One region of the Streptomyces sp. NPDC048604 genome, then DNA from elsewhere that is predicted to be linked to it. Evidence: riboswitches for the same ligand, from Rfam matches in the RefSeq annotation. Region 1 holds a riboswitch; each other region holds the start of a gene.
What was found. A riboswitch is a leader RNA that binds a small molecule or an ion and turns the genes downstream of it on or off. The one in region 1 is predicted to bind S-adenosylmethionine.
Positions count from the first base shown of each region.

Region 2: linked by a shared signal. The riboswitch ahead of ACGFMM_RS31145 (IclR family transcriptional regulator) and the one ahead of ACGFMM_RS29705 (aminotransferase class V-fold PLP-dependent enzyme) in region 1 are both predicted to bind S-adenosylmethionine.
Region 3: linked by a shared signal. The riboswitch ahead of thrC (threonine synthase) and the one ahead of ACGFMM_RS29705 (aminotransferase class V-fold PLP-dependent enzyme) in region 1 are both predicted to bind S-adenosylmethionine.

Region 1 covers NZ_JBICVX010000017.1:88,940-98,730, reverse strand. The annotation lists gene ACGFMM_RS29725 (NYN domain-containing protein) at 1-99, opposite strand, end outside; gene ACGFMM_RS29720 (hypothetical protein) at 133-375, opposite strand; gene ACGFMM_RS29715 (rhomboid family intramembrane serine protease) at 553-1,275, shown strand; gene ACGFMM_RS29710 (Lrp/AsnC family transcriptional regulator) at 1,272-1,553, shown strand; gene ACGFMM_RS29705 (aminotransferase class V-fold PLP-dependent enzyme) at 1,625-3,022, opposite strand; SAM riboswitch class IV at 3,210-3,326, opposite strand; gene trpD (anthranilate phosphoribosyltransferase) at 3,404-4,468, opposite strand; gene ACGFMM_RS29695 (cytochrome bc complex cytochrome b subunit) at 4,609-6,234, opposite strand; gene ACGFMM_RS29690 (Rieske 2Fe-2S domain-containing protein) at 6,231-7,283, opposite strand; gene ACGFMM_RS29685 (c-type cytochrome) at 7,280-8,089, opposite strand; gene ACGFMM_RS29680 (heme-copper oxidase subunit III) at 8,163-8,783, opposite strand; gene ACGFMM_RS29675 (hypothetical protein) at 8,961-9,362, shown strand; gene ACGFMM_RS29670 (Ig-like domain-containing protein) at 9,375-9,791, opposite strand, start outside.
Region 2 covers NZ_JBICVX010000019.1:102,426-112,216, reverse strand. The annotation lists gene ACGFMM_RS31155 (GNAT family N-acetyltransferase) at 1-478, shown strand, start outside; gene ACGFMM_RS31150 (DUF4360 domain-containing protein) at 1,283-1,933, shown strand; SAM riboswitch class I at 2,419-2,560, shown strand; gene ACGFMM_RS31145 (IclR family transcriptional regulator) at 2,752-3,474, shown strand; gene ACGFMM_RS31140 (SDR family oxidoreductase) at 4,187-5,026, shown strand; gene ACGFMM_RS31135 (cytochrome ubiquinol oxidase subunit I) at 5,063-6,541, shown strand; gene ACGFMM_RS31130 (cytochrome d ubiquinol oxidase subunit II) at 6,538-7,596, shown strand; gene ACGFMM_RS31125 (cation:proton antiporter) at 7,642-9,417, shown strand; gene ACGFMM_RS31120 (glycoside hydrolase family 15 protein) at 9,442-9,791, opposite strand, start outside.
Region 3 covers NZ_JBICVX010000003.1:443,815-453,605, reverse strand. The annotation lists gene ACGFMM_RS08690 (immune inhibitor A domain-containing protein) at 1-1,008, opposite strand, end outside; gene ACGFMM_RS08685 (trehalose-6-phosphate synthase) at 1,187-2,560, opposite strand; gene ACGFMM_RS08680 (hypothetical protein) at 2,625-2,747, opposite strand; gene ACGFMM_RS08675 (glucosyl-3-phosphoglycerate synthase) at 2,824-3,774, opposite strand; SAM riboswitch class I at 3,921-4,072, shown strand; gene thrC (threonine synthase) at 4,090-5,379, shown strand; gene ACGFMM_RS08665 (MoaD/ThiS family protein) at 5,392-5,667, shown strand; gene ACGFMM_RS08660 (cold-shock protein) at 6,094-6,297, shown strand; gene groL (chaperonin GroEL) at 6,607-8,229, shown strand; gene ACGFMM_RS08650 (hypothetical protein) at 8,318-9,791, opposite strand, start outside.

The DNA of each region.
Region 1 (9,791 bases):
GACCCTCCGCCGCACGCCCTCCGGCAGCGGTCGGTCGAGCGCCTCGGCGGCGTCGCCCGCCGCACCGGCCGGCTCACCGTCCCGTGCGGGCTGCTCCACGTTCCGTCACCTCATCGTCGTCCGCGCCGTGCCTCAGGAAGCCGTACCCGGCCTGTCCACCAGTTCGATCTGGTCCACCGCGTTGCACCAGCGGCAGCGGACCGACTCGATGGTCTCACTGAGCACCTCGCGCTCCTCCACGGTGGGCTCCCCGGCCAGGTCTAGATGGACGTACTCGACGACCTTCGAGGAGCGGGTCACGTCGAAGCGGGTCAGGTTGCCGCAGAGGGTGCAGCGCCAGCGGGTCTCGGCGGTCGGCTGGGGAACCGTCGTCATCGTGCCGTCCTTCTTCCTGTTCGTGTCGAGGATCCCGCGGTGCGCCGTCGAACTGCGGAAGTACTGCCCGTCACCCTAGTCTCCCCCGGCACCCCCGGAGCGGGTCTCCGGCACGGGTCCGGGGCGACGCGGCGAGGCGCTCTGTCCCGCTCGGTCCGGTTACGCCATGATCTGTGCATGATCGACTGGCGGACGACGGCACGCGGCGCGGTGCACGGACCGGCGATGACGTACGGCCTGATCGCCGCCTGCTGCCTGGTCTTCCTGATCGGCCCGGTCTCCGGGTTCAACCCGGCGTACGGGACCGGCGACCGGTTGCTTGCCGCGCAGAGCGACTGGTTCCGCCGCTGGGGCGTGGTCCCCGCGGAGCTGATGAGCAGCGAGCCGCACACCCTGCTCACCCCGCTGACCGCGCTGTTCGTGCACGGCAGCTGGCTCCACCTGCTGGGCAACATGCTCTTCCTGTCCGTCTTCGGCGCGATGGCGGAGGAGCGGATGGGCCGGCTGGAGTTCCTGCTCTTCTATCTCGGCTGCGGCTATCTCGCGCTGCTGGCCTACGCGGCCGCGCACGCGACCAGCGAGCAGACCCTGGTCGGGGCGTCCGGGGCGATCTCGGCGGTGCTCGGGGCGTTCCTGTTCCTCTTCCCGCGGGCCCGGGTGACCAGCCTGTTCCCCTTCCTGCTGTTCCTGCCGCTGCGCTTCCCGGCCTGGATCGTGCTGGTCTTCTGGTTCGTGCTGCAGTGGCTCGCGGCCCGCGCCGCCGGGCCCGGTCCGGGCGTGGCGTATCTGGCGCACGTGGTGGGCTTCGCACTCGGCTTCCTCTACGCATGGGGCCGCTTCGCCAGGAGAGATAGGGTGAAGCCTCCAGCCGCGGCGACCGAGGGAGAACGCCAGCCATGATCACCGCGATCGTGCTCATCAAGACCAGCGTGGACCGCATCCCCGAGATCGCGGAGTCGATCGCCGCGCTGGACAGCGTCAGCGAGGTCTTCTCGGTCACCGGCACATACGACCTGATCGCCATGGTCAGGGTGGCCCGGCACGACGATCTGGCGGACGTGATCCCCGGCAGCATCAGCAAGATCCCCGGCGTCGAGGCCACGGACACGCACGTCGCGTTCCGCACGTACTCCCAGCACGACCTGGAGGCGGCCTTCGCCATCGGCCTGGAGTCGTAGGACAGGCCGCACAGCCACAAAAGAACGAAGGGGGTCCCCGCAGGGACCCCCTTCACCCGTACGAGTGGCGATCAGCCGCGGTCGGGGACGCAGCGGCCGTCCTCGGTGCGGTACTTCCACCGGGCGCCGTCGCGGACCAGCTCCTTCACCGCGCCGACGAACCGCTCCACGTGCTCGTCCGGCGTCCCGGCCCCGAAGCTCACCCGGATCGCGTTGAGCGACCTCCCCCAGCCTTCGGCCGGGGGGACCCCCACACCCGGCTCGGCCTCCGGCGCGCCGCACTCGCCGACGTCCTGCGGGTCGCTGCCCAGCAGGGTGCGCACGAGCGGATGGGCGCAGAACAGGCCGTCGCGGACGCCGATGCCGTACTCGGCGGAGAGCGCGGCGGCGAAGTGCGAGCTGTTCCAGCCCTCGACGACGAACGAGATCACCCCGACCCGGGGCGCGTCGTCGCCGAACAGGGAGAGCACCTTCACCTCGGGCACCTCGGCGAGGCCGGCGCGGACGGTGTCGATCAGGTGCTGCTCGCGGGCGACGAGGGTGTCGAAGCCGGCCTCGGTGAGCGCCTTGCAGGCGGCGGCGATGGCGTGGACGCCGATGACGTTGGGCGAGCCCGCCTCGTGCCGGGCGGCGGTGGTGTGCCACTCGACGTGCACCCCGCCGTCGGCGCGCCGGGCGACCGTGCGGGACGCGCCGCCGCCGGCGAGGTACGGCTCCGCGGCCTGGAGCCAGTCGGCACGGCCGGCGAGGACGCCGGAGCCGAAGGGCGCGTACAGCTTGTGGCCGGAGAACGCGACCCAGTCCACGTCCAGTTCGCGCACGGACACCTTGTGGTGGGGGGCGAGCTGCGCGGCGTCGAGGACGATCCGGGCGCCGTGCGCATGGGCCGCGGCGGCCAGTTCGCGCACCGGCCACAGCTCGCCGGTGACGTTGGACGCGCCGGTCACGCACACCAGGGCCGGACCGTGGGGGTCCCGGTCGGCGAGGGCGCGCTCCAGGGTGTCGACGGCCTGCTGCGGGGTGCGCGGGGCGTCGAGGTACGTGACGCGCTTGTCGTGCCAGGGCAGCAGGGAGGCGTGGTGCTCGGTCTCGAAGACGAACACCTGGCAGTCTGCGGGCAGTACGGCGGCGAGCAGGTTGAGCGAGTCGGTGGTGGAGCGGGTGAAGACGACCTGGTCGCCGTCCCGGCAGTCGAGGAACTCGGCGACCGTGGCCCGGCTGTTCTCGAACAGGTCGGTGGAGAGTTGCGAGAGGTACCCGGCGCCGCGGTGCACGCTGCCGTAGTACGGGGCGTAGGCGGCGACGTCGTCCCACACCCGCTGCAGGGCCGGGGCGCTGGCGGCGTAGTCGAGCGCGGCGTACGCGACCTCCCCGCCGGTGACGAGCGGAACGGTGACGTCCCGGCCGAGGACGGGCAGCGGCTCGCAGACGACGGTGGCGGTGGCGGTGGCGACGGCGGCAACAGACATGGCGAACTCCCGTACGAGGCAGGCGAACTCGACGCCTCGACGCGGCCGGACGCAGGAATGCGTCACCGCGGAGGCGTGCGAGGGAAAAGCAGAAAAGGGGTGCGGGAAAGGGGCCTGAGGGCCCTATCGCATTCGCTTGCTCACGAGACTGCTCCCTTGAGGACCAGGACCCCAGGGTTCGCGCAGGGGTCCGCGCTTGCCGTGGACCTTGCTGTCCACGGCCTGGTCTTCACCCGGGGCACCCCGCCACGGACGGAGGGTTGCCGGACAGCCAGCCGGGGCTTCGAGGCTGTCACTCATGACCTGTGGCCGAACGTATGCCACCGCTCGCTGTCCGCGCAACCCCGTCCGTCATCCGGACGGGGCCGCGCGGACCGGCGTTCAGGCGTTGCTGGCGGCGATCCAGCGGTCCAGGGCCTGCCGTGCCGCCCCGGAGTCGACGGACTCGGCGGCCTTCGCGACGCCGGCGCGCAGCTGCTCCGCCAGAGTGCCCTCGCCCGGGTGCAGGGCGGTCAGCGCCGCCGCCGCGTTGAGCAGGACGGCGTCGCGTACGGGGCCGGTCTCCCCGGCGAGCAGCCGGCGGGCCACGTCGGCGTTGTACGAGGCGTCCCCGCCGCGCAGCGCGTCCACCGGGACGAGCTCGATGCCCACGTCGCGCGGGTCGAACCGCTCCTCACGGACCGCTCCGTCGCGGACCACCCACACCCGGGAGGTGGCCGTGGTGGTCAGCTCGTCCAGGCCGTCGTCGCCGCGGAACACCAGGGCGGAGTTGCCGCGCTCGGCGAGCACGCCGGCCACGATCGGCGCCATGCGCGGGTCGGCGACGCCCACGGCCTGGGCCTTCACCTGCGCCGGGTTGGTCAGCGGGCCGAGCACATTGAAGGTCGTGCGGATGCCCAGCTGGCCGCGGGCGGCGGCGACGTGCCGCAGCGAGGGGTGGAACTTCACCGCGAAGCAGAGGGTGATGCCGGCCTCTTCGGCGACCTCGGCGACCCGCCGGGGGGTGAGGTTCAGATTGATGCCGAGCTTCTCCAGGACGTCGGAGGAGCCGGAGGCGGAGGAGGCGGCGCGATTGCCGTGCTTGACGACCTTCGCGCCGGCGCCGGCCACCACGATCGCGGCCATGGTGGAGATGTTGACCGTCTTCGCGCCGTCGCCGCCGGTGCCGACGATGTCGACGGCGGGGCCCGGCACCTCGATCACATTGGCGTGCGCGTACATGGTGCGCACCAGGCCGGTGATCTCCTGCACGGTCTCGCCCTTGGCCCGCAGGGCCACCATGAAGCCGGCGATCTGGGCGTCGGTCGCCTCGCCGCGCATGATCAGGTCCATCGCCCAGGCGGTGTCGTCGGCGGAGAGGTCACGGCCGTCGAGCAGACCGTTCAGCAGGACGGGCCAGGAGCGGTCCGCCGTGGTGATGCCTCCAGCGGGGGTCACAGCGCTCATGGTCGCTCCTGGTGTCGTACCGGCCGGTGTACCGGAAAGGTGTCTCCCACCCTATCGATCCCCGGGGACGGCAAAGAGCCCCGTCCAGCGAATGGACGGGGCTCTCGCCGTGGCGACCTCAGGTCGAGCAGGTCAGGTGATCAGTGGTGGCCGTGGCCGCTCTGGATCTCCTTGTACTCCTCGACGGTGGGCTTCGCGATCTGGCTGTCCTCGCCGTAGTAGCCCTTGTTCAGCTTGACCCGGAGCTTCTCCATGCGGCCGACCTTGCGCGCGACGCCGTTCTCGTCGACGGCGGGCGGCAGCTCGGCCGGCTCGTACTGCTCGTGGGCGGTGAGCAGGTGCAGCTCGCCCTGGCTGAGCGGGGTGTGGACCTCGACGAACTCACCGTGCGGCAGGCGCTTGATGACACCCGACTCGCGGCCGTGCAGCACCTTGTCGTGGTCGCGGCGCTGGAGACCCATGCAGATCCGCTTGGTCACGATGAAGGCGAGGACCGGGCCGACGAAGAACGCGATCCGGACGAACCAGGTGATCGAGTTGATCGACAGGTTGAAGTGCGTGGCCCAGATGTCGTTGCCGCCACCGATGAGCATGATCATGTACGCGGTGATCCACGCGACGCCGAAGCCGGTGCGGGTCGGCGCGTTGCGCGGACGCTGCGAGATGTGGTGCTCGCGCTTGTCGCCGGTGATCCAGGACTCGATGAACGGGTACACCGCGATGGCCGCGAGGACCAGCGGGAAGATCACCAGCGGGATGAACACGCCCAGGACCAGCGTGTGGCCCCAGAAGTTGATCTCCCAGCCCGGCATGACACGGATCAGACCCTCGGCGAAGCCCATGTACCAGTCGGGCTGGGCGCCGGTGGACACCTGGTCCGGACGGTAGGGGCCGATCGCCCAGATCGGGTTGATCGTGGCGATCGCCGCGATGACCGCGATGACGCCGAAGACCAGGAAGAAGAAGCCTCCGGCCTTGGCCATGTACACCGGCAGCAGCGGCATGCCGACCACGTTCTTGTTGGTGCGGCCCGGACCCGCGTAGTGGGTGTGCTTGTGCACGACCACCAGGATCAGGTGCGCGACCACGAGGCCGAGCATGATGCCCGGGAGCAGCAGGACGTGGGCCGAGTAGAACCGGGCCACGAAGTCGCCGCCGGGGAACTCGCCGCCGAACAGGAACATCGACAGGTAGGTGCCGACGATCGGCACCGACAGGATCGCGCCCTGCATGAAGCGGACACCGGTGCCGGAGAGCAGGTCGTCCGGGAGCGAGTAACCGGTGAAGCCGGTGAACATGCCCAGGAAGAACAGCAGGAAGCCGAACAGCCAGTTGATCTCACGCGGCTTGCGGAACGCACCCGTGAAGAACACGCGCATCATGTGCACGAACATGCCGGCGAGGAAGATCAGCGCCGCCCAGTGGTGGATCTGCCGGATCAGCAGACCACCGCGCACCTCGAAGGAGATGTGCATGGTCGAGTTGAACGCCTCGGACATCAGCTGTCCCTGAAGCGGGATGTAGCTGCCGTGGTACTCCACCTCGTTCATCGACGGGTGGAAGAACAGCGTCAGATAGACACCCGTCAGGATGATGATGATGAAGCTGTAGAGGCAGATCTCGCCCAGCATGAAGGACCAGTGGTCCGGGAAGATCTTCCGCATGTTGGCCTTGGCCAGCGTGTAGATCCCCAGGCGTCCGTCGGCCCAGTCGGCCATCCGCTCACCGGCGGGGGCCTTCTTCTTCGAATCCGTCACAGTGCTCATCCGCGCTCCCAGAAGGAAGGACCGACGGGCTCGTCGAAGTCGCCGAGCGCCTCGAGGTTGCCCTTCTCGTTCACGCCGATCCGCAGCTGCGGCAGGGCGTGTCCGGCCGGACCGAAGATGACGCGGGCACCGTCGGACAGGTCGAAGGTGGACTGGTGGCACGGGCAGAGGACGTGGTGCGTCTGCTGCTCGTACAGCGAGATCGGGCAGCCCACGTGGGTGCAGATCTTCGAGAAGGCGACGATGCCCTCGTGCGACCACTCGAGCTCTTGCTTGTCCTTGATGTCCTCCGGCTGGATCCGGACGATCATCAGGGCGGCCTTGGCGATCTCGACCTGGAAGTCGTGGTCGTGCTCGCTCAGGCCCTCGGGCATCGCGAAGGTCAGCGAACCGACCGCGACGTCCTCGGGACGCAGCGGCTCGTGCGTGTTCATGTTGATGAGCTGCTTGCCGTTGGCCCACAGGGTGGACCGGAGCTTCTTCTCGGGCAGCGGGCCCATGTCGCGCAGCAGCACGATGCCGGAGAGCGGCACCAGCGTCAGCGCGCCGAACATGGTGTTGCGGATCAGCTTGCGACGGCCGAAGCCGGACTCGTCGGCGCCGGCCGCGAAGTCCGCCATGACCTTCGCCTTGTCCTCCGGCGAGGCCTCGATCGGGTGGCGCTCGTCGGCCACCTCGACGTCGGACATCAGGGTGCGGGCCCAGTGGACCGCGCCCGCGCCGATGAAGAACAGGGCGAGGCCGAGGCTCCAGCCGAGCGCGAAGTTGAGCGCGCTCACCCGGCCGAACGGCCAGATGTAGACGATCTGGTCGACCGGGAAGATCACGTACGAGGCGATGAAGGCGACGGTGGCCAGCATCGACAGCACGAACATGAAGGCGACCGCACGCTCGGACCGCCGGGCGGCCCGCTCGTCGATGTCCTGGATGCGCGGCTTGTGGGGCGGAAGGCCCGGGTCGGCGAACGGGTCGTCGGCGACCTTCACCGCGCCGTGCGCGGTGTCCTGCGCTACGGGCAGGTTCTCTTCTGGAATCTCTTGGCTACTCATGACTTCTTGGCCTTAGCGGTGTGGGCCGCGACCCAGACGGCAACGGCGATCAGGGCGCCCAGCCCGAAGACCCAGGCGAACAGGCCCTCCGAGACCGGGCCGAGGCCGCCGAGCTTGAGGCCGCCCGGGTTGTCGGTCTGGTCGCTGTTGACCGCCTGGACGTACGCGATGATGTCCCTCTTCTCCTTCTCCGGCATGGTCGTGTCGGGGAAGGAGGGCATGTTCTGCGGGCCGGTCTGCATGGCCTCGTAGAGGTGCTTCGGGCTCACGCCCTCAAGGTTCGGGGCGTACTTGCCGTGCGTCAGCGCGCCGCCCTCACCGGTGAAGTTGTGGCACTGGGCGCAGTTCGAGCGGAACAGCTCGCCGCCCTTGGCGATGTCGGCGCCCTCGGGGCTGTACTGCTTCTCGGTCGGCGTGATCGGACCGGCGCCGAAGGAGGCGATGTACGCCGCCAGCAGGTCGATCTCGGCGTTCGAGTAGATGTTCTTCTTCTTGGGCACCTGGGCGCCCGGCTGCTGCGCCGGCATACGGCCGGTTGCGACCTGGAAGTCCACGGCCGCGGAGCCGACGCCGACCAGGGACGGGCCGTCAGAGGTGCCCTGACCGCCGGTTCCGTGGCAGCTGGCGCAGCCTACGGCGTAGAGCTTCTTGCCCTCCTCGATGGCGAGGGACTGGGAGGTCTCTTCGGCCTGTGCCTTGTCCGCGGGCGCGAACGCGGCGTACAGCCCCCCAGTGGCCGCCAGCGCGAGGATGAGGACGACGAGCGCCGCCAGCGGATGGCGTCGTCGTGCGGAGAGCTTTTTCACGGATTACCCCGGTGTCAGGATCTTCTGCGTCGATGTTGCTGGATGTCTCGGTTCGCCTGAGGCGGCGACCCGACTACTTGATCATGTAGATCGTGGCGAAGAGGCCGATCCAGACGACATCGACGAAGTGCCAGTAGTAGGACACGACGATGGCGGCGGTTGCCTGCTCGTGAGTGAACCTCTTGGCGGCGTACGTCCGGCCCAGGACCAGCAGGAAGGCGATGAGACCGCCCGTCACGTGCAGGCCGTGGAAGCCGGTGGTCAGGTAGAACACGGAGCCGTACGGGTCCGACGAGAGCGAGAGCCCCTCGTGCTTGACCAGCTCGGTGTACTCGAAGACCTGGCCGCCGATGAAGATCGCACCCATCACGAACGTGATGATGAACCACGTCCGGAGCTTCTTCACATCGCCCCGCTCCGCGGCGAAGACGCCGAGCTGGCAGGTGAGGGAGGAGAGCACCAGGATCGTGGTGTTGGTCGCCGAGAACGGGAAGTTCAAGGCGTCGGCCTTTTCCGTCCAGAACTCGGCACCCATCACGGATCGCAGGGTGAAGTACATCGCGAAGAGGGCCGCGAAGAACATCAGCTCGGAACTCAGCCAGATGATGGTTCCGACGCTGGTGAGGTTCGGTCGATTGACCGACGGGTGCGCGTGCCCGGTATCTACTGTCGTTGCTGTCGCCACGACCGACATTATGTCGGTCGCTTATCCCGCCCTCACTCCGGGGGGTGCCGTTCGGAGTGTCAGGCCCTCGTGTCCAGCCCGAACGGCCCAGCGAAGCACCCTTCGAACAGGTGTTGAACGGCTGTTGACGGGGTGTGGGTCGGAGTAGCATCCGGCGCATCGGTTGATGACCTTCACGGAGGAACGATGCAGTCGAGCGCCACGGTCCTGGTCTACAGCGACGACGCGAACACGCGGGAGCAGGTGCGGCTGGCGGCCGGGCGCAGGCCCGCCTCCGACGTCCCCCCGGTGGAGTTCGTCGAGTGCGCGACGCTGCCCGCGGTCCTCAAGAGGCTGGAGGCGGGCGGGATCGACGTCTGCGTCCTGGACGGCGAGGCCGTCCCGGCGGGCGGCATGGGCGTCTGCCGGCAGATCAAGGACGAGATCTTCCGGTGCCCGCCGGTGCTGCTGCTGATCGGGCGCCCCCAGGACGCCTGGCTGGCCACGTGGAGCCGGGCGGACGCGGCGGTCACCCTGCCGGTGGAGCCGGTGGACTTCACCGACGCCCTGGCGGGGCTGCTGCGGGCCCGGCTCTCGGTGGACGCGTAACCCTTTCGGGGGTCAGACGGAGGGCTTCAGGCGGGCGGTGGAGGCCGGGATCACCTGGATTCCGGCGTTCCCGGTCAGGGCGCTGCCCTTGACCCACGTCTCCCAGGGCATGTTCCAGTCGCCGAAGCCGTTGCCGAAGGTGTCCATGGTCGCGCCGGCGCTGTTGACCGTGCGGACGATGTCGCCGGGGCGCACGGTCTCGAAGAACCACTGGGCGTTGCCGGTCGACATGCCGACACAGCCGTGGCTGACGTTGGCGTAGCCCTGCGAGCCGACGGACCAGGGCGCGGCGTGCACGTATTCACCGCTCCAGGTGACCCGAGTCGCGTAGTAGACGGGCAGGTCGTACGACTCGGAGCTGCCGTCCGCGATGCCGACGGTGGTGCTGCGCATCCGGACGAAGTACTCCTTGCCCAGCACCACCTTGAT
Region 2 (9,791 bases), on a different contig from region 1:
TGACAGCGATCGGGTTCCCGGGCTCGTGGAAGCACTTCGCGTTGCGGAGGCTGCGCTGGCGCCGATGTCCTTTGTCGCCGTCGTCGATGACCGGGTCGTCGGGCATGTCCTGCTGAGCGCGACGCGGTTGGATGCTCCGCGCCGGATCGTGGACGTCCTGTCGCTGTCACCGCTGGGCGTGGTCCCGGAGTTCCAGCGTCAGGGCATCGGTACGCAGCTCATCGCCCACGCCCTCGAGGCGGCCGACAGCGAGGGTGTGCCGTTGGTGTTCCTGGAGGGTTCGCCGCGCTACTACGGCACGCGCGGCTTCGAAGGCGCAGGCGCGTTGGGCTTCCGTTCGCCGTCGCTGCGTATCCCTGAAGCCGCGTTTCAGGTTGCCCGGTTGTCGGCTCACGAGCCGTGGATGACGGGCACCTTCGTCTACTCAGAGGTCTTTTGGGCCCTTGACTGCGTCGGCCTGCGCGACCCCAAGGACTGAGGGGCTACCCGACTCGGCCTGATCGTCAGGACGGTCACAGTGGCGGTGTCCAGCTCTTCGTCGGTTGCGTCCGATCAGCGAGGCGTCCGGCCGTCACGTGAACAGGGCCGTAGGTTCACTGAAGGTGTCGTTTCGGTGGGCGCGTACGGCCCTGTCGCCTTCTGCCTTCACGGGACTGTCGCGTGCACATCTCGGCAACTTGATCGAGGAGTTGACCGGGCCGGCGAAGTCCGTGCCCCGGATCCTCGCCTTCGGCCGCTGTCCAGATCGCCAAGGCGCCCGGCGCGGAGGTGACCGGCGTGTGCAGTACGAGAAACGCGGATCACGTCGCCGACTACGCCCCGGACGACTTCATCCGGACGGCACGCCCTACGAGACCGTGCTCGACCCGGTCGGCAGCCGAGCCCTTGCCGGCGTCATCACCTTCTGACGCCCCACGGACCTGCAGACAGCTCCAGTGGGATGCCCGGGGCCTGCGGCACCACCCGCTGTTCCGAGCCAAAGAAGGGTCGTTCGCGGGGCGATTGTTGGCCGGGGGCCGCCCTGCCCTTGCACGCTCGCGCATCTAGCATTCGAGCACCCCCGTTGGTACCGGCGGGGCACTCGAGGCGCACATCTGGCATGTGCATGATAGTTCAACAGTTGCCGGCTGCACCACCCCTTCCGCACGACCAGCGCCTCGACCCACCGCAGTAAGTCCAGGACGGCCGCCCGCCTCTGTGGCGCGCCGCACCCCCCGCCCCGCGACCAGGCGCCCCCGTGCGCCCGCGCTCGCCCGGCATGGAAGCACTGGATGGGAGAACCATGAGAGGCTCCTTAATGGTGAGCGGAGCGGTCACCGCCCTGTTCGCCTCGGCCCTGCCCGCACAGGCGGGCCCCTCGTCGATCGCCGACCCGCCCCCGGACAGGATCGTCATCGACATCGCCACGGTGAACGGCTCCGGCTGCCCCCTGGGCACCGCCGCCATCGCCGTATCCGAGGACAACACCGCCTTCACTGTCACCTACAGCGAGTACCTGGCGCAGGCGGGCGGCAACTCCTCCCCCACAGCCGCCCGCAGGAACTGTCAGCTCAACCTTGTGGTGCACGTGCCCCAGGGCTTCACCTACGCGATCGCCAGCGCCGACTACCGCGGCTACGCGTCGCTCCAGCCCGGTGCGACCAGCACCGAGAAGGCTTCGTACTACTTCCAGGGCTCGCCGAGCACCGCATCCCGGACGCACGCCTTCCGAGGCCCGTACGAGGACAACTGGCAGGCCACCGATGACACCGACTGGGCGCAGCTGGTGTGGGCGCCCTGCGGTGTCCAGCGGAACTTCAACATCAACACCGAGCTCCGGGTGGACGCCGGCACGTCGAACCCGGCCACCACGAGCTACATGACCATGGACTCCACCGACGGCGACATCAGCACCGTCTACCACCTCGCGTGGAAGCAGTGCCCCAGGAACTGACGCCGCGCCACCCCGGCCGGGTACCTCGTTCCCGGCCGGGCTCTGGTCCGCCGACGGACGCCGGAGACGCCGTCCGCAGTCCGCGGCAGGGGTGAGCCGGCCCTTCCGTTCCATGCGTTTCAGGTGAGGACATCGACAGCGCGAGCGACGGCCGGGCCCCAGGATGAGCAGGGAGACGAGGGACTGCACCGCCATGGTGATCTTGATCCATCCCGATCGCCATCAAACGGCACTTCAGGCAGCATGTGGGCCTTGGGCGCGTACTGCTACTGGCAGGCCGCCCGGCCTGCCTGCGCCTTGTGGCCCATCAGGACGACGACCTCCAGGGCGGGCGGCATCGAGGTCACGTCGCGCAGCAACGCGGCACTGCATGCTGCAGGCATCCTTCGGCCCGCTCGCCTCGCGCGCAACGCCACACCGGGACCACCCAGCGCCTCCTGGAAGCCGTTGGCAGGTAGCTCCGGGAGTCTTGTATGGTTCGTCGCGAATCATCCAGAGGGGTGGAGGGACCGGCCCTACGAAGCCCCGGCAACTCCCCGGTCGACTCGGCGCTCGATGTGCGCGCCGTGTGGTCGGGATCAGTGCCAACTCCGGCCTGCGCCACCGTGGCGCGGGAAAAGATGAGGAGACACGGTGCTCTCAAAGCTGCCCTTCGCCCAAGATCTGTCCACCTCGGGCTCTCCGCGTATCCGTCTCGTGATCGCCGCGGCATATCGGCCGACCGCTTCGGCCCTTCCCCGCTGACAACCCCTGCCCCTCCCCCGGGTGAGGTCGCCGCGAGTCATGGCTCGCGGTTCGAGACTGGAGCACAACCCTTCATGGACATTTCGGATATTTCCAGTGGCGTCGGCGTCCTCGACAAGACCGATGTGATCCTCGGTGCGCTGGCGTCGGGCCCGGCCTCTCTGGCGGAACTGGTCGCCGCCACCGGCTTGGCTCGGCCCACGGCCCATCGACTCGCCATGGCGCTCGAACACCACCGTCTGGTCGCCAGGGACGTCGAGGGCCGCTTCGTCCTCGGCCCTCGGCTCGCCGAACTCTCGGCCGCCGCGGGCGAGGACCGCCTGATGGCCGCGGCCGGCCCGGTACTCACCTCCCTGCGGGACACCACCGGCGAAAGCGCCCAGCTCTACCGCCGCCAGGGTGAGACGCGCGTCTGCATCGCCACCGCCGAGCGTATGGCCGGCCTGCGTGACATCGTGCCGGTCGGCTCCGCACTCCCGATGAAGGTCGGTTCCGCTGCCCAGATCCTGCTGGCCTGGGAGGAACCCGAGCGCTTCTACCAGGGTCTGCGAGGTGCTCGCTTCACGGCCGCCGCCCTCAGCAGCGTGCGGCGGCGAGGCTGGGCCCAGTCGATCGGCGAGCGTGAACCCGGACTGGCCTCCGTTTCCGCGCCGGTCCGCGACCCGTCCCGGCGTGTCGTGGCCGCCGTCACGATCACCGGCCCGATCCAACGCCTCACCCGACACCCCGGCGCGCGGCTCGCGAAGGCCGCCGTCGACGCGGCCGACCGCCTCACCGAGGCCGTCTGCCACTCCTGAGCGTGGGCCGGCTGATGACACGCCTGTCCACGACCCTGGGCTCGCGGCGACCGGTGGCGACGCGAACTCCTTCGGAACGACAAAATCGCCGACATGTCTCCCGACAACTGCCTCCTCAGTCGGCCGACCCGCTGCGCCGCCAGTCAAACGTTCGGCCTGTCGCCAGGCCCTCGGGGCGGCTCTGTCCACGAGATCGGGCTCCGGCTCGACCTTCGCCCGCGGTCGGCTACCGTGCGCGACGTCAGGTGTCGACCCGTCAGAGAATGCGAGCGCCCGATGAAGCCGCCGTTCTGCGCCATATGCCTTGTTCCGTACCAGCATTCGGACTTCGAGTACGGGGACTTCACCCTCGTGTACTTCCAGCCCACAAGGACGTATCCGGATGACTGGACCGGTCACCCGGAGCACTGCGAGTGGTTCTGCCCCTCGCATCTCCCCCTTACGGAGGGCCTGACGCATCTGCCTGCCGTGGAGGCACTGGCACACATCCGAGCGAACCTGCGCGGGACGACAAACCAGGCAACCTAGGGCGGTCGCCGACATTGGCCCGGCTGGGCTGAGACCAACGGGCCGCTGGTCCGATCGGACGAAGCTGCTCGGCTCAACGGCGCAACTCGGGGTCCCGCTGCACGTCGACTGCCCCGGCCGGTGATTCTGTGACCTCCGTGCCCGGCCCACTACAGCCGGGGGGCGACGAGGAGGCAGGGCATCGATGGGTTCCGCCACGGAAGCACCGCAGGGTGTGGTCCCCGCACGTCTGCTACGGGGCCAGAAGGCGCTGGTCACCGGAGCCAACTCGGGCATCGGCAAGGCCACGGCCATCGGCCTGGGTCGAGCCGGTGCCGACGTGGTCGTGAACTACGTGTCGGGCCGTGAGGCCGCCGAGGAAGTGGTCGAGGAGATCACTTCGTTCGGGGTGCGCGCTGCGGCGTACGAGGCGGACGTGTCCCAGGAGGACCAGGTCACCGCGATGATGGACCGGATGGTCGAGGAGTTCGGGACCATCGACGTCCTGGTCGCCAACGCGGGACTTCAGCGCGACGCCCGGCTCGCCGACATGACGCTCGCCCAGTGGCAGAAGGTCATCGACGTCAATCTCACCGGTCAGTTCCTGTGCGCGCGGGAGGCCGCCAAGGAATTCCGGCGCCGCGGCGTGGTCCCCTCCGTGTCCCGCGCCGCCGGGAAGATCGTCTGCATGAGCTCGGTGCACCAGATCATCCCGTGGGCGGGGCACGTCAACTACGCGTCCTCCAAGGGTGGCGTGCAGATGATGATGCAGACACTGGCCCAGGAGCTAGCACCGGAGAAGATCCGGGTGAACGCGGTCGCCCCGGGGGCGATCAAGACGCCGATCAACCGTGCTGCCTGGGAGACGGCCGAGGCCCGCGAGGACCTGCTGAGGCTGATCCCGTACGACCGGATCGGCGACCCCGACGACATCGCCAACGCCGTGGTCGCGCTCTCCTCCGACCTCATGGACTACGTCGTGGGGACCACCCTGTACGTCGACGGCGGGATGACCCTCTTCCCGGGCTTCGCCACCGGCGGCTGACCCTGTTCCCAGACGTCATCGACAGCGAAAGCGCGTATGTCCACCTCGTTCCACCTGCTGGCGGATGCCCCGGCCCAACTGCTGCCCGCCCGGGAGCTCATGGCCTTCACTCTGGCGTCCCACATCATCCTGGTGCCCCTGGGCGTGGCCTTCCCCTTCATCACCCTGGTCATGCACTACCGCGGACTGCGCCGCAAGGACGCCACGGCCCTGCTTCTGGCGCGGCGCTGGTCGGCCGTCATGGCGGTGCAGTTCGCGCTCGGCATCGTCACCGGCACCGTGCTCTCCTTCGAGTTCGGCCTGCTCTGGCCCGGCCTGATGGGCAGATGGGGTGATGTCTTCGGCATCGGATTCGGCGTCGAGGCCTGGGCGTTCTTCCTGGAGGCGGTGCTCATCGCCATCTATCTGTACGGGTGGCGGCGGCTGAAGCCCCGTACGCATTTCCTGCTCGGGCTGCCGCTGCCGGCCGCCGCGCTGCTCGGAGCGTTCGGCATCCTGGCCGCCAACTCCTGGATGAACACGCCGCAGGGCTTCTCCCTCGACCCCGAGGGCAATCCGGTCGATGTGGACATTCGGAAGGCGATCTTCACTCCGATGTTCGGGCCGCAGTACTGGCATTTCGTCGTGGCGATGATCCTCACCGCGGGCTTCATGGTGGCCGGTGTCTACGCCACGGGCTGGCTGCGCGGCCGCCGGGACCACTACCACCGGCTCGGCTTCGCCGTCCCGTTCACCATCGCCGCGGTGGCCGCTCCGGTGCAGTTCGTCCTGGGCGACTCCATCGCCCGGTCGGTGTTCCACAAGCAGCCGGTGAAGTTCGCCGCACTGGAGATCGTCTGGAACACCGACACCCGTGTGCCGGAGTACCTCTTCGGCCGCCTGCACTCGGACGGAACCGTCTCGGGAGGCATCAAGATCCCGCTGCTCGACTCGGTGCTGGCCGGCTTCTCTCCGGACACCAAGGTGGTGGGACTGACCTCCGTGCCGGCGGACCAGCGGCCCACGGCCACCCAGGCGACCATCGCCCACTGGGCGTTCGACCTGATGGTCGTCATCGGCTCCGGCCTGGTACTGCTCGCCCTCTGGTACGGCCTGGTCTGGCTGCGGCACCGGCGGCTTCCCGCCTCCCGGTGGTTCTACCGCGCCGCCGCCTGTTCGGGCGTGGCCTCCGTCGTGGCCGTCGAGTGCGGCTGGATCGCCACCGAGGTGGGCCGCCAGCCCTGGATCGTCTACCAGAACATGCGGGTCGCGGAGGCGGTGACCTCGACCCGCTCCACCACCCTCTGGATCATGCTCGGCGTGGTAATGGTCGTGTACGTGTTCCTCTTCGGCTCGTTCCTCGTCATCCTGCTCAAGATGCGCACGCGCTGGCGGCGCGCCGACGAGCAGCAGGCCGCGGGAGGTACGGCCCAGGTCCCGGAGGCGGACACCCCGTACGGTCCGCGGGCCCCCGTCCCCGCAGGTGATGCCCCCGCCGACGGCGGGGGCGGCCGGGCCGAGGACGGCCGATCGTGACCGCCGACCTCATCGCCGTGGTGCTGCTCCTCGCCGTGACCGCGTACGCCTGCGCGGGCGGCACGGACTACGGGGCCGGTTTCTGGGATCTGACGGCGGGAGGTGCGGAACGCGGCCGACGGCCCCGGTGGCTCATCGACCACGCCATGGCTCCCGTATGGGAGGTCAACAACGTCTGGCTGATCTTCGTCCTCGTCATCATGTGGACCGGCTTCCCCACGCTGTTCCAGACCGTGTTCACCGCGATGTGGCTCCCACTGGCGCTGGCCGCCATGGGCTTGGTCCTGCGCGGCGCCGGCTTCGCGTTCCGCAGGCCCTCCCGGCGGCTCGCCGGACGGCGGCTGTACGGTGCCGTGTTCGCCGTGGCCTCGCTCGTCACGCCGTTCTTCCTCGGCGCCGCTGTCGGCGGGGTCGCGTCGGGACGGGTGGCGCCCGGTACCGAGGCGTCGGCGGACGCCTGGTCCAACCCCACCTCCCTCATGTTCGGGCTGGTCGCCATCGCGACCACCGCGCTCCTCGGCGCGGTCTTCCTCACGTGTGACGCCCGCCGCTTCGATGCGCCCGATCTGGTCGGCTACTTCAGGTGGCGGGCGCTGGGCACGCTCGGGGCGCTCACGGTCCTGGCAGTGATCACCGGCTTCGTCACCCATGAGGACTCCCCCCACGTGTGGCACGGGCTCACGCACGGCCTGGGGCTGCTCTTCGTCGTCATGGCCGGCGTGGCAGCGCTCGCGACGGCCTGGCTGCTCCTGCGCACGCCGGGCGTGTGGGTGCGCGTCACGGCGGTCGGCGTCGTCGCGTCCGCCGTCATCGCCTGGGGCATGGCGCAGCGCCCCTACCTGGTTCCCACGTCGCTGACCGTTGCCGACGCCGCGGGCGCACCCGCCACCCTGACGTGGCTGGCGATCGTCACCCTCGTGGCCCTGGTGCTCGTCGTGCCGGCCGTGGTCCTCCTCTACTGGCTCGACACCCACGGAGAACTGGAAGAACTCACCGACGCCGAGCTGCGAAGAGGCAGCGGCGCAGAAGGTGAGGGCTCGGCACCAAGTGGCTGACCGCCCGGTCCCCCTCGCGCCTGAAATCCGACGAAGGAAGCCACTGTGACCGACGACGAGATCCTTCTCGGACTCTCCCTGACGGTGGTGCTCGCCACCGCCTCGCAGATCCTGGCGAGCAAGCTGCGCCTCCCGGCCCTGATCATCCTGCTGCCGGTCGGGTTCGCCGCCGGCGCGATCACCGATGTCATTCATCCGGACCGGTTGCTGGGACCGACGTTCTCCGGCCTGGTGTCCCTCTCCGTCGCGGTGATCCTCTACGACGCCGGCCTGGGACTCGACCTGCGCAAGCTCACCGGCCACACCCGGGCGATCGTGGGACGGCTGCTGGTGTACGGGGTACTGCTCACGTCGCTTGTCGTCATGTCGGCGGCACCGGCGCTGTTCGACATGCCGCTGCGCGTGGCCGCGATGCTCGGCGTGATCCTCGTCGTCTCCGGTCCCACCGTCGTGGGTCCGCTGCTCGACTTCGTACGGCCGACGGACAAGGTGCGACGCATCCTCATCTGGGAGGGGACGCTGACCGACCCGATCGGCGGCATTCTCGGCGCGCTCACCTTCCACGCCATCGCCACGACGGACCGAGTCGACATCGGCCGCGGATACCAGCTGGGCCAGTTCGGCATCAGCATGGCTGTCGGGCTCGTCGGCGGGGCCGTGGGAACCGCCCTGCTGTGGTTCGCCCTGCGCACCCTGCGACTCGGCGAGACCCTGGGCACGCTGGCCCAACTGGCCACGGTGATCGGCGTGTCCGCGGGCTGTGACATCGTGCGGGACGACACGGGGCTCATCGCCGCGATCGTCACGGGACTGGCCGTCGCCAACATCCGCGGGTTCGACATGCCCGCTCGGCGTCCCTTCTTCGAGACCCTGGTACAGCTGATCATCGGGCTCCTGTTCGTCTCCATCTCTTCCACCGTCACCCCGGCGTCCCTGGTGCCGGTGCTCCTTCCCGCGCTGGCTCTCCTCGCGATCCTCGTCCTGGCGGTGCGGCCTCTCGTAGCCCTCGCCGCGACGGCACGCTCGGGGCTGGCCCGAGGGGAGCGGGCTTTCATCGGATGGATGGACCCGCGCGGCATCGTCGCGGCGGCCACGGCATCAGCGTTCTCCGCCAGCCTGGTCGACCGGGGGATCAGCGGGGCCGACAGGATCCTGCCCGTCACGTTTCTGGTGATCGTGGGAACCGTGCTGCTGTACTCGCTGACGGCGTCGCCCGTGGCCAGACGGCTGGGCGTCGTCAAACCGGCGGGCAGGCGCATCCTCCTGGTGGGCGGGGCGCCGTGGGTGGTCGACCTGGGACGAGCGCTGCGGTCCGCGGGACTGGACGTACTGATGTGGGCGGGGCTCGACGAGGAGCGGCAGCGGATCGAGGGGATGGGGATCGACCTGGCCACCGGCGACCTGTTGGCCACGGCCATCAATCCCGGAGCACGGCTGGAGGGAGTGACGGCCGTGTTCCTGGCCACCGACGACGACGATTTCAACGCGCTCGCCTCGCTCGTGATGCAGGACAACGTCGAAGGGCCCGTTTATCGGGTCGGGCCGCCGCACGACAGCCATGGAGTGGTCGCTCCGTACACCGGCGGCGACCTCCTCTTCGGCCGTTCCCTCGTCCGTCACGTCCTGGCGGAACGCTACGAGCGGGGTGCGCGGTTCGTGGTGCAGCCCGCCTCCGCCCCGGTGCCGGCGGAGCACGACACTCTGTTCGTGGTGCGGGCCGACCACCGGCTGGACCCGGTCACCGAGCGGGAGGGAACCGCCCCGCAGAAGGGGGACACGGTCGTCCTGCTCGGTTCTGTTCCGACGGAGGCCGGAGAGTGAACCTCGCACGCGGGCTCCGTGCGGCTACCTCCCGCCCCGGGGCGCGTCATTGAGCTTCGCGTCCAGGGTGATCGCCGCGTCGATCAGCGCCAAGTGGGTGAACGCCTGAGGGAAGTTGCCCAGCTGTCGCCCCGTCAGGCCGATCTCCTCCGAGTACAGGCCCAGGTGGTTGGCGTACGAGAGCATCTTCTCCAGCACCAGCCTGGCCATGTCGGTGCGTCCGGCCCGCGCCAGGGCGTCGACGTACATGAACGTGCACAGGGAGAAGGTTCCCTCGGAACCGCGCAGTCCGTCGGGGGACGCCTCGGGGTTGTAGCGGTAGACCAGGCTGTCGCTGACCAGCTCACGCTCCATCGCGTCCAAGGTGGACTTCC
Region 3 (9,791 bases), on a different contig from region 1:
GTAGTCCGGCAGGCCGAGGTCGTGGCCGAACTCGTGGCAGAAGACGCCGAGTCCGCCGTTCTCGCCCTCGGTGGTGTAGTCGCCGAGCCAGTACTTCGACTGGCCGATGCGGGCGCCGCCGGCCTTGTTCTGGACGCCGGAGACGTCCGGGCCGGTCAGGCCGTAGTCGTCGCCGTTGACGTACCAGCGGTGCGACCAGATGGCGTCCTCGCCCTGGGCGCCGCCGCCGGAGTCCTCGCCCATGCCGGCGTGGACGGCCTGGAAGTGGTCGACGTAGCCGTCGGGCTCGTCGAAGTCGCCGTCGTGGTCCCAGTCGTTGCGGTCCCAGACGTCGAACTGGGCGAGGTACGCGTCGATCTCGGCGGGCGTCTTGCCGGCCGCGAGCTGGGCGTTCCACCAGGCGTCGCCGGTGTCCTGGACGAAGGCCCAGGAGCCGCCGGTGTCCTCGATGGCGTTGTCGCCGTAGGAGGAGGCGTTGCCGGGGACCTTGACCCAGTCCTCGACGGTGTTGGTGACCGAGTAGCGCCCGCCGGAGAGCTTCTCGTAGTACGTCTTCATGGACTCGCCGGGCCCGTTGAAGAGGTTCTCGTAGTAGCCCTTGGAGAAGTCGGCGGTCCAGGCGTTGGAGTTGTCCTTGCTCCGGTCCGGCTGCGGGATCTCGTTGTGCCGGGGGCCGGGGACGGTGCCGTACTTGCCGTCCGCGCGGTCGCCGAACTCGGCGAGGACGGTGAGGATCTTCTCGGAGCGGACGGTGGCCGTCTCCACGAACTTGCCGGGGGCGACCTCGACGACGCCTTCGGCGTTCGCCCGGGCCTTCCCCTTGGCGACCTTGTCGATCGCCTGCTCGCGCAGCTCGGTGCGCTGCTTGGTGAGCGGTCCGGGACGGTTGTCGGCGCGGTGCCGGGCGGGGCCCTTGGCCCCCGGCGCCGAGGAGTCCCGGGTTTCCTGCGCGGCGGCCGGGGTGAGTCCCGCGGCGAGGAGAGCGGTGAGCGCCGACCCTAGGGTCATGCCCACGACAAATCGCTTCACGTGCGATCCCTTCGCATGCTTCGTGTGATGCCGGCGGATCGCCTGGGGGAACGATCGCGGCAGAGTCTGACACGAGAAGGACCGCGGCGAGGAGAGGCCGGAACGGAAGATTCTGCGGCATCATCCGTTCGCAGGGCGGGGGCTACCGCCGGGCGGCTTACGCCTGCGGCAGGGCGCGCAGGGCCTCCAGTTGGGTGAGGAACCAGCGTTGGGGTGGCAGGGCGGTCGCTGCGGCGGCCAGGCGCTTCGTACGGTCGGCGCGCTCCGCCGCGGGCATCGTGAGGGCCTTGTGCAGGGCCTCCGCGGTCTGCGTCACGTCGTACGGGTTCACCGTCAGCGCGTCCTCGCGCAGCTCCTCGTACGCTCCCGCGCCCTCCGAGAGGACCAGGGCGCAGCCCGCCTCGGAGACCACCGGTATCTCCTTGGCCACCAGGTTCATGCCGTCGCGGACCGGGTTGACCAGGGCCACGTCCGCCATGCGGTACACCGCGAGCGAGCGCGTGAAGTCGTCCTGGACGGAGACGAGCACGGGCTGCCAGTCCGCCGTGCCGAACTCCTCGTTGATCCGCTCCGCCAGCTCGGTCACCGCCGCCGTGTACGAGCGGTACGCCTCCAGGTCCTGCCGCGAGGGGTACGCCGAGGCCAGGTGGACGACCCGGCCCCGCCACTCGGGCCGGACGGTCAGCAGCTCCCGGTAGGCGAGCAGGCCGCGCAGGATGTTCTTGGACAGCTCCGTGCGGTCGACGCGGGCGATCGTCCGGCGGTCGCCGATCTCCTCGCGCAGCCGCGCGAGCCGCTCGTCCACCTCCGGCCGGTACGCCAGCGCCCGCAGGTCCTCGGCGTCGACGCCGAGCGGGTAGGCCCGCACCCGGGGCGTCCGCGTCTCGTCGTCGAGGCGCGCGCACGCCACGAACGCGTCCGCCCACCTCGTCGTGTGGAAGCCCAGCTCGTCCGCCCCGAGCATCCCCTGCAGCAGCTCCTCGCGGATGTCCGCCGGCAGCATCCGCAGATAGTCCGCCGAGGCCCAGGGCGTGTGCGTGAAGTGGCCGATGCGCAGATCGGGGCGGAGCTCCCGCAGCTGCCCGGGGACGAGGGCCAGGTGGTAGTCCTGCACCAGCACGCAGGCGCCCTCGTCCGCCGCCTCCGCCAGCGCCTCGGCGAAAGCGCGGTTGTAGGCGCGGTACGACTCCCAGCGGCGGCGGAACTCCGCGTCGAAGACCGGCTCGCGCGGGATGTCGTACAGGTGGTGGTGGAGGAACCACAGCACCGAGTTCGCGATCCCGTTGTACGCGTCGTCGTACACGGCCGGATCGATGTCCAGCATCCGGACGCCCGTCTCGCCGACGCCCCGGCGCACCGCCTCCCGGTCGCCCTCGCTCAGCGCCGCGCAGACCCACAGGCTGTCCTCCGCGGAGACCGCGCTCAGGCCGGACACCAGCCCGCCGCCGCCCCGCCGGGCGTCGAGCGCGCCGTCGTCCCGGCGGACGTAGCTGACCGGACCGCGGTTGGAGGCGACGAGAACAGTGGCCATGTGGCGAACCTAGCCCGTCCCGGAACCGCTCAAACGTACGCCCGGACAGGGTGGCGACAACCGGTCACCGGTCCCGCCGCGCCCGGGCCGCCGCCCGCGCCACGACGCCGGTGGCGCCCAGGGCGAGGACCAGGCCCCCGAGCAGCCACAGCCGCTCTCCTGCGCGCCCACCGACTTCCATCGTCAACTGCGTGAATTGTGTAAATCGCATGAAAACGGAATCTAGTCACCCGCCCCCGCGCGCCCCGGCTACGCCACGCCCGCTACGCCACGCGCCTGCGCGCGTACTCCGCGATCTCCGCCATCGGCGGCCGCTCCTCGGTGTCGACCGGATACGTCCGCGGCACGAACCCCGGCGCGCCGTCCTCGGCCCGCTCGAACTGCGTCAGCACCGGCCGCACCAGGTGCCCGCGCGACAGCCGGACCTGCGCCGTCCGGTAGATCGCCGCCGCCATCCGGCCCAGCGCCTGACCGCCCTGGTGACGGTGCTTGCGCACCCCCACGTCCACCTGCGCCAGCGCATCCAGGCCCACCGTGTGCAGCGCGTCCACCAGGAGCCCCAGCTCCACCCCGTACCCCACCGGGAACGGCAGCCGCTCGAGCAGCGTGCGCCGCGCCGCGTACTCGCCGCCCAGCGGCTGCACGAAGCCGGCCAGCTGCGGCCAGTGCAGGTTGAGCAGCGGCCGCGCCACCAGCTCCGTCACCCGGCCGCCCTGCCCGGGGGCGTCCCCGAGCGGCCGGTCGTACATCGCCTTGACGAACTCCACGTCCGGGTCCGTGAGCAGCGGGCCCACGATCCCCGAGACGAAGTCCGCGGAGAAGTCCCGCAGGTCCGCGTCCACGAAGCAGACCACGTCCCCGCCGGTCGCCAGCAGCGAGCGCCACAGCACCTCGCCCTTGCCGGGCAGCGCCGGGATCCGCGGCAGGATCGCGTCCCGCGCCACCACCCGCGCGCCCGCCGCCGCGGCCACCTGTGCCGTACGGTCGGTGGACCCGGAGTCCACCACCACCAGCTCGTCGACCAGCGGGACCGCTTCGGACATCAGTTCGCGGCGGATGACGGACACGATGTCGCCGACCGTGGCCTCCTCGTTCAGCGCCGGCAGCACCACGCTCACCGTCGTCGACCGCTTGGCCGCCAGGATCTGCTCCATCGGCCGGTCGGCCACCGACCAGGAGCGCCTGCCCAGCCAGCGCTCCACTTCATCCAGCACGTCGGTTACTCCCCAGTTGCTGCGGTCTGTGATCCATCTCGCGGTTCGGACGACTATCTCAACCGTCCGCGCCTTCGGTTACAGTCTTGAACAACGCAGCGGCCCGGTGCATGTCGGGGTCCCGACCGCGTTCCACAATCGAATACCGCTCATCCAGAGGGGCAGAGGGAAACGGCCCGTTGAAGCCCCGGCAACCCTCCAGTCGGTTCTCCGTCGCCGTCGTGCGACCGCGAGGCTCCCGGCTAGGGAAGGTGCCAAATCCGTCTCATGGCGAAATGCGCCATGAGGAAGATGAGGAGAAAGGGCCTCGCCTCCATGGCTGTACAGACGGTTGCAACCACCCAGAATTCGGTCGATCTCGGTCCCGCGACCGGCCTCTCCTGTCGCGAGTGCGGCGAGCGGTTCGCGCTCGGCCCGATCTTCGCCTGTGAGCTGTGTTTCGGACCGCTCGAAGTCGCGTACGACCTTCCCGCCGGCGACCCCGAGGCGCTGCGCAAGCAGATCGAGGCCGGCCCCGCCAACATCTGGCGCTACGCCCCGCTGCTGCCCGTCCCGGCCGGCGTCGCCGACAAGCCCAATCTGAACCCCGGCTGGACCAAGCTCGTCCAGGCCGACAACCTCGCCGCCGCCCTCGGCGTCGAGCCGGGCAAGCTGTTCGTCAAGGACGACTCCGGCAACCCGACGCACTCCTTCAAGGACCGCGTCGTCGCCCAGGCCCTGGAGGCCGCCCGCGCCTTCGGGTTCACCACCCTGTCCTGCTCCTCCACCGGCAACCTGGCCGGCGCCGTCGGCGCCGCGGCCGCCCGCGCCGGCTTCCGCTCCTGCGTGTTCATCCCGCACGACCTGGAGCAGGGCAAGGTCGTCATGGCCGCGGTCTACGGCGGCGAACTCGTCGGCATCGAGGGCAACTACGACGACGTCAACCGCTTCTGCTCCGAGCTCATCGGCGACCCGCTGGGCGAGGGCTGGGGCTTCGTCAACGTCAACCTGCGGCCGTACTACGCCGAGGGCTCCAAGACGCTTGCGTACGAGATCTGCGAGCAGCTCGGCTGGCGGCTGCCGGACCAGCTCGTCATCCCGATCGCCTCCGGCTCCCAGCTCACCAAGATCGACAAGGGTCTGCAGGAGCTGATCAAGCTCGGCTTGGTCGAGGACAAGCCGTACAAGATCTTCGGCGCCCAGGCCGAGGGCTGCTCCCCGGTCTCGGCCGCCTTCAAGGCCGGCCACGACGTGGTCCGCCCGCAGAAGCCGAACACCATCGCCAAGTCCCTCGCCATCGGCAACCCGGCCGACGGCCCGTACGTCCTCGACATCGCCCGCCGCACCGGCGGCGCCGTGGAGGACGTGAACGACGAGCAGGTCGTGGACGCCATCAAGCTGCTCGCCCGCACCGAGGGCATCTTCGCCGAGACCGCGGGCGGCGTGACCGTCGGCGTGACCAAGAAGCTCGTAGAGGCCGGCGTCCTCGACCCCACGCTGACGACGGTGGTCCTCAACACCGGCGACGGCCTCAAGACCCTCGACGCGGTGGCCGAGACCTCTCAGGCGACCGCCGTCATCCGCCCGAGCCTGGACGCGTTCCGCGACGCCGGCCTGGCCCACTGAAAGGGAGTACGCATGAGCGTCAACGTCCGCATCCCCACCATCCTGCGCACCTACACGGGCGGGCAGTCCGAGGTCCCGGCCGAGGGCACGACCCTCGCCGAGGTCATCGCGGACCTGGAGAAGAACCACACCGGCATCGCCGCCCGCGTCCTCGACGACCAGGGCAAGCTGCGCCGTTTCGTCAACGTGTACGTCAACGACGACGACGTCCGCTTCGAGCAGGGCCTGGAGACGGTCACGCCGGACGGCGCGGGCGTCTCGATCATCCCGGCCGTCGCCGGAGGCTGACCATCGAGCACAGTGCCGGAGGCTGCTGACGCGCTCCACGCGTTACCCGCGGTATCCCAATTGCCCCCTCCGTCAAGAAACGGAGGGGGCAATTCTGCATGGTTGAGCGCGGTAGAGTTGGGGAAGTCCCCTCCGCTGCTCATGCCGACCGCATATGAGAATGCGCCCGCATGCGACAAGAAGCAGCCAATGTGCTCGCGCGATGTGTACTTTTTGCGCCTTTTCCCGGGCCCGACTTGCCCAGGAAATCAAGGAAATCTCCGCAATTCTCCTTTCTCGTTCGCTCAGATTTCTCGTCCGATTGACCTGTTGCAGAGGGCAGTTGGGCAGATACATTCAGCCGCGGTCGACGCGTTCCGGCGCAGGGTCTGACCCGGGTCCGCGAAGTGCGGTCCCGCGCAAGGGCCAGTAATAGGGGAGTTAGGCATGGCTCAGGGCACCGTCAAGTGGTTCAACGCGGAGAAGGGCTACGGCTTCATCGCGGTCGACGGTGGTGCGGATGTTTTCGTCCACTACAGCGCGATTCAGATGGACGGCTACCGCACCCTCGAAGAGGGGCAGCGGGTCGAGTTCGAGATCTCGCAGGGCCAGAAGGGCCCGCAGGCCGACATGGTCAAGCTCGCCGTCTGACCGCGGCGCGATCGGCCACCGACGCACTTCGTTCGAGGGGCCCGCATCCACCAGGATGCGGGCCCCTCGTGCGTGCGTACAGCGGGTGGCGACGACCGGCCCGATCCCCGAGAGGCGCTTGCACTCGCCTGGGTCGAGTGCTAATCATTGGCGTTAGCACTCTCCCAGTGAGAGTGCTTACGAGGATCGGGCAGACGAGGTCCGCAGGCCGGGCGGGGCAAGGAACCGCACGGCGCGCAGACCGTCCGTCGCGGGCGTCGGCGCGGTCCTGGAGCGTTATCCACCCCATGTCCGGGAGGACCACTTCACATGGCCAAGATCATCGCGTTCGACGAGGAGGCCCGGCGCGGTCTCGAGCGCGGCATGAACCAGCTCGCTGACGCCGTCAAGGTCACCCTCGGCCCCAAGGGTCGCAACGTCGTCCTCGAGAAGAAGTGGGGCGCCCCCACGATCACCAACGATGGTGTGTCCATCGCCAAGGAGATCGAGCTCGAGGACCCGTACGAGAAGATCGGCGCCGAGCTGGTCAAGGAAGTCGCCAAGAAGACGGACGACGTCGCCGGCGACGGTACGACCACCGCGACCGTTCTCGCCCAGGCGCTGGTCCGCGAGGGCCTGCGCAACGTGGCGGCCGGCGCCAACCCGATGGCCCTCAAGCGCGGCATCGAGAAGGCCGTCGAGGCCGTCTCCGGTGCGCTGCTCGACCAGGCCAAGGAGGTCGAGACCAAGGAGCAGATCGCCTCCACCGCCTCCATCTCCGCCGCCGACACCCAGATCGGCGAGCTCATCGCCGAGGCCATGGACAAGGTCGGCAAGGAAGGCGTCATCACGGTCGAGGAGTCCCAGACCTTCGGTCTGGAGCTCGAGCTCACCGAGGGCATGCGCTTCGACAAGGGCTACATCTCGGCGTACTTCGCCACCGACATGGAGCGTATGGAGGCCTCGCTCGAGGACCCGTACATCCTCATCGCCAACTCCAAGATCGGCAACGTGAAGGACCTCCTTCCGCTGCTCGAGAAGGTCATGCAGTCCGGCAAGCCGCTGCTGATCATCGCCGAGGACGTCGAGGGCGAGGCCCTGTCGACCCTGGTCGTCAACAAGATCCGCGGCACCTTCAAGTCCGTCGCCGTCAAGGCCCCGGGCTTCGGCGACCGCCGCAAGGCCATGCTGAACGACATCGCCATCCTCACCGGCGGCACGGTCATCTCCGAGGAGGTCGGCCTCAAGCTCGAGAACGCCGGCGTGGACCTGCTGGGCCGCGCCCGCAAGGTCGTCATCACCAAGGACGAGACCACCATCGTCGACGGTGCCGGCGACAGCGACCAGGTCGCCGGCCGCGTGAACCAGATCCGCGCCGAGATCGAGAACTCGGACTCGGACTACGACCGCGAGAAGCTCCAGGAGCGCCTCGCGAAGCTGGCCGGCGGCGTGGCCGTCATCAAGGCCGGCGCCGCGACCGAGGTCGAGCTCAAGGAGCGCAAGCACCGCATCGAGGACGCCGTTCGCAACGCGAAGGCGGCCGTCGAGGAGGGCATCGTCGCCGGCGGCGGCGTGGCCCTGCTGCAGGCTTCCGAGGTCTTCGAGAAGCTGGAGCTGGAGGGTGACGAGGCCACCGGCGCCGCCGCCGTCAAGCTGGCGCTCGAGGCCCCGCTGAAGCAGATCTCCGTGAACGCCGGCCTCGAGGGCGGCGTCATCGTGGAGAAGGTGCGCAACCTGCCCGTCGGCCACGGCCTGAACGCCGCCACCGGCGAGTACGTCGACATGATCGCCGAGGGCATCATCGACCCGGCGAAGGTCACGCGCTCCGCGCTGCAGAACGCGGCCTCCATCGCCGCGCTGTTCCTCACCACCGAGGCCGTCATCGCCGACAAGCCGGAGAAGGCCGCCGCGGCCGCTCCGGGCGGCATGCCGGGCGGTGACATGGACTTCTGATCCCTCGACGGATCGGCAGTTCTCGCAGGACGCGAACGAGGGCGGTACCCCCAGCAGGGGGTACCGCCCTCGGGCGTTGCACGGACCGTCAGAGGACGTCGACGAAGTCGCCGACCGCGGACGAGTTGAAGTGCGTGCCGGTGCTCGTGCCCAGGTAGCGGATCAGGTACGTGCCGTCGACCGTCGCCGTCGTCCTCAGCGAGACGCCGCCGTTGGCCGCCGACTTGCCGGAGGCGACCAGCTTGTACGTGCTCGTCCCCTTCGCCTGGAACCACAGGCCCACCGGCTGCCCGGCGAACAGCGTCCAGGCGCCGTTCTTGTACTGCTGGAGCCCACCGGTCACCGTCACCGCCGCGCCCTTGCGCACCGGCTCGGGCGCCGCGTTCACCGAGACGACGCGCGTCTGGGTGCGGGAGAGGCCGAAGACCGGGCCGAAGCTCTCGGCCATGGTGTCGGTGGCGGGGTGGTGGACGCGGAACCAGCCGCCGGTGCTGCGGCCGGTGACGGTGAAGCCGTATCCGGAGTGGGTTTCGCTGGTGCCGATCACCTTCCAGCCCGTGCGGCCGTCCGCGGAGTGCTCCAGCCGCATCGGCTCGGTGTGGAGCCCCTGGGATTCGTAGGTGTACTCCAGCATGCCCGTCACCGTGACCGTCGTGTCGGCCGCGAGCGAGCCCCGTACGTTCCTGATGTGGGACTCGGCCGGCATGGCCACCTGACCGCTGGCGCCTCCATTGAGGAACACATCGGTCGGCGACACGTACCAGCTGCCCGCGTACTGCCCCGGCGCGCCCTTGAAGAGGGCGGTGTACCGGCCGTCGCCGTCGGTGGTCGCGAGCCGCACCATCCCACCGGAGTTGACTCGCACCTCGGTGCCGGCGAGCGGCGTGCCGCCGTCCGTGGCCACCACGCGGCCGCTGATGGCGAAGGGCTCACCGGGCAGGACGCGGGTCTTGTCCGCCGTGCCGGTCACCGTCACCGGGCGGGCCGTGACGCTGTGGAAGGCGTTCTGCTGCTTCAGGGAGCCGTGGACCTGGTCGCTGTTCTCCGAGAAGGCGAGGTCGTACCAGTTGGTGTTGGTGGTCACCCGGTAGGGCTCGGCGGCGAACGAGCCGTCCGCGGCCACGGCGACCGTCTGCGGCGCCGACGCCTCGGGGTAGCTCCGCGACACCTGCACCGTACGGCCCGTCAGCGGGACCGTGTCGCCGGAGCCGGGCTGGACGCCCGTCAGCGTTCCCTTCGGGCGGGCGACCGGGTCGGTCCACTCCGGGCTCGCGAGGGTGAACGTCGCCTCCGGCCGGAGCGTGAAGTCCAGCGTTCCCGCGTCGAGCCGGGTGAGCTTGTTGCCCTTGCTGTCCTCGGCGGTGACGTCGATCGAGTACCGGCCGAGGTCGGGGATCTGCCCGCCGTCCTCGGTCAGCTTCAGCGGGGTCTCGGCAGGCAGTTGGTAGTAGCCCGCCGCGTTCGACGCGGTCAGCGCGGGCAGTTCGACGAGGACCTGGTCGCCCTTGCGGATCTTCGCCGAGACGGAGGTGACCGTGCTGTCCGGCGCGTCCGTCCAGGCC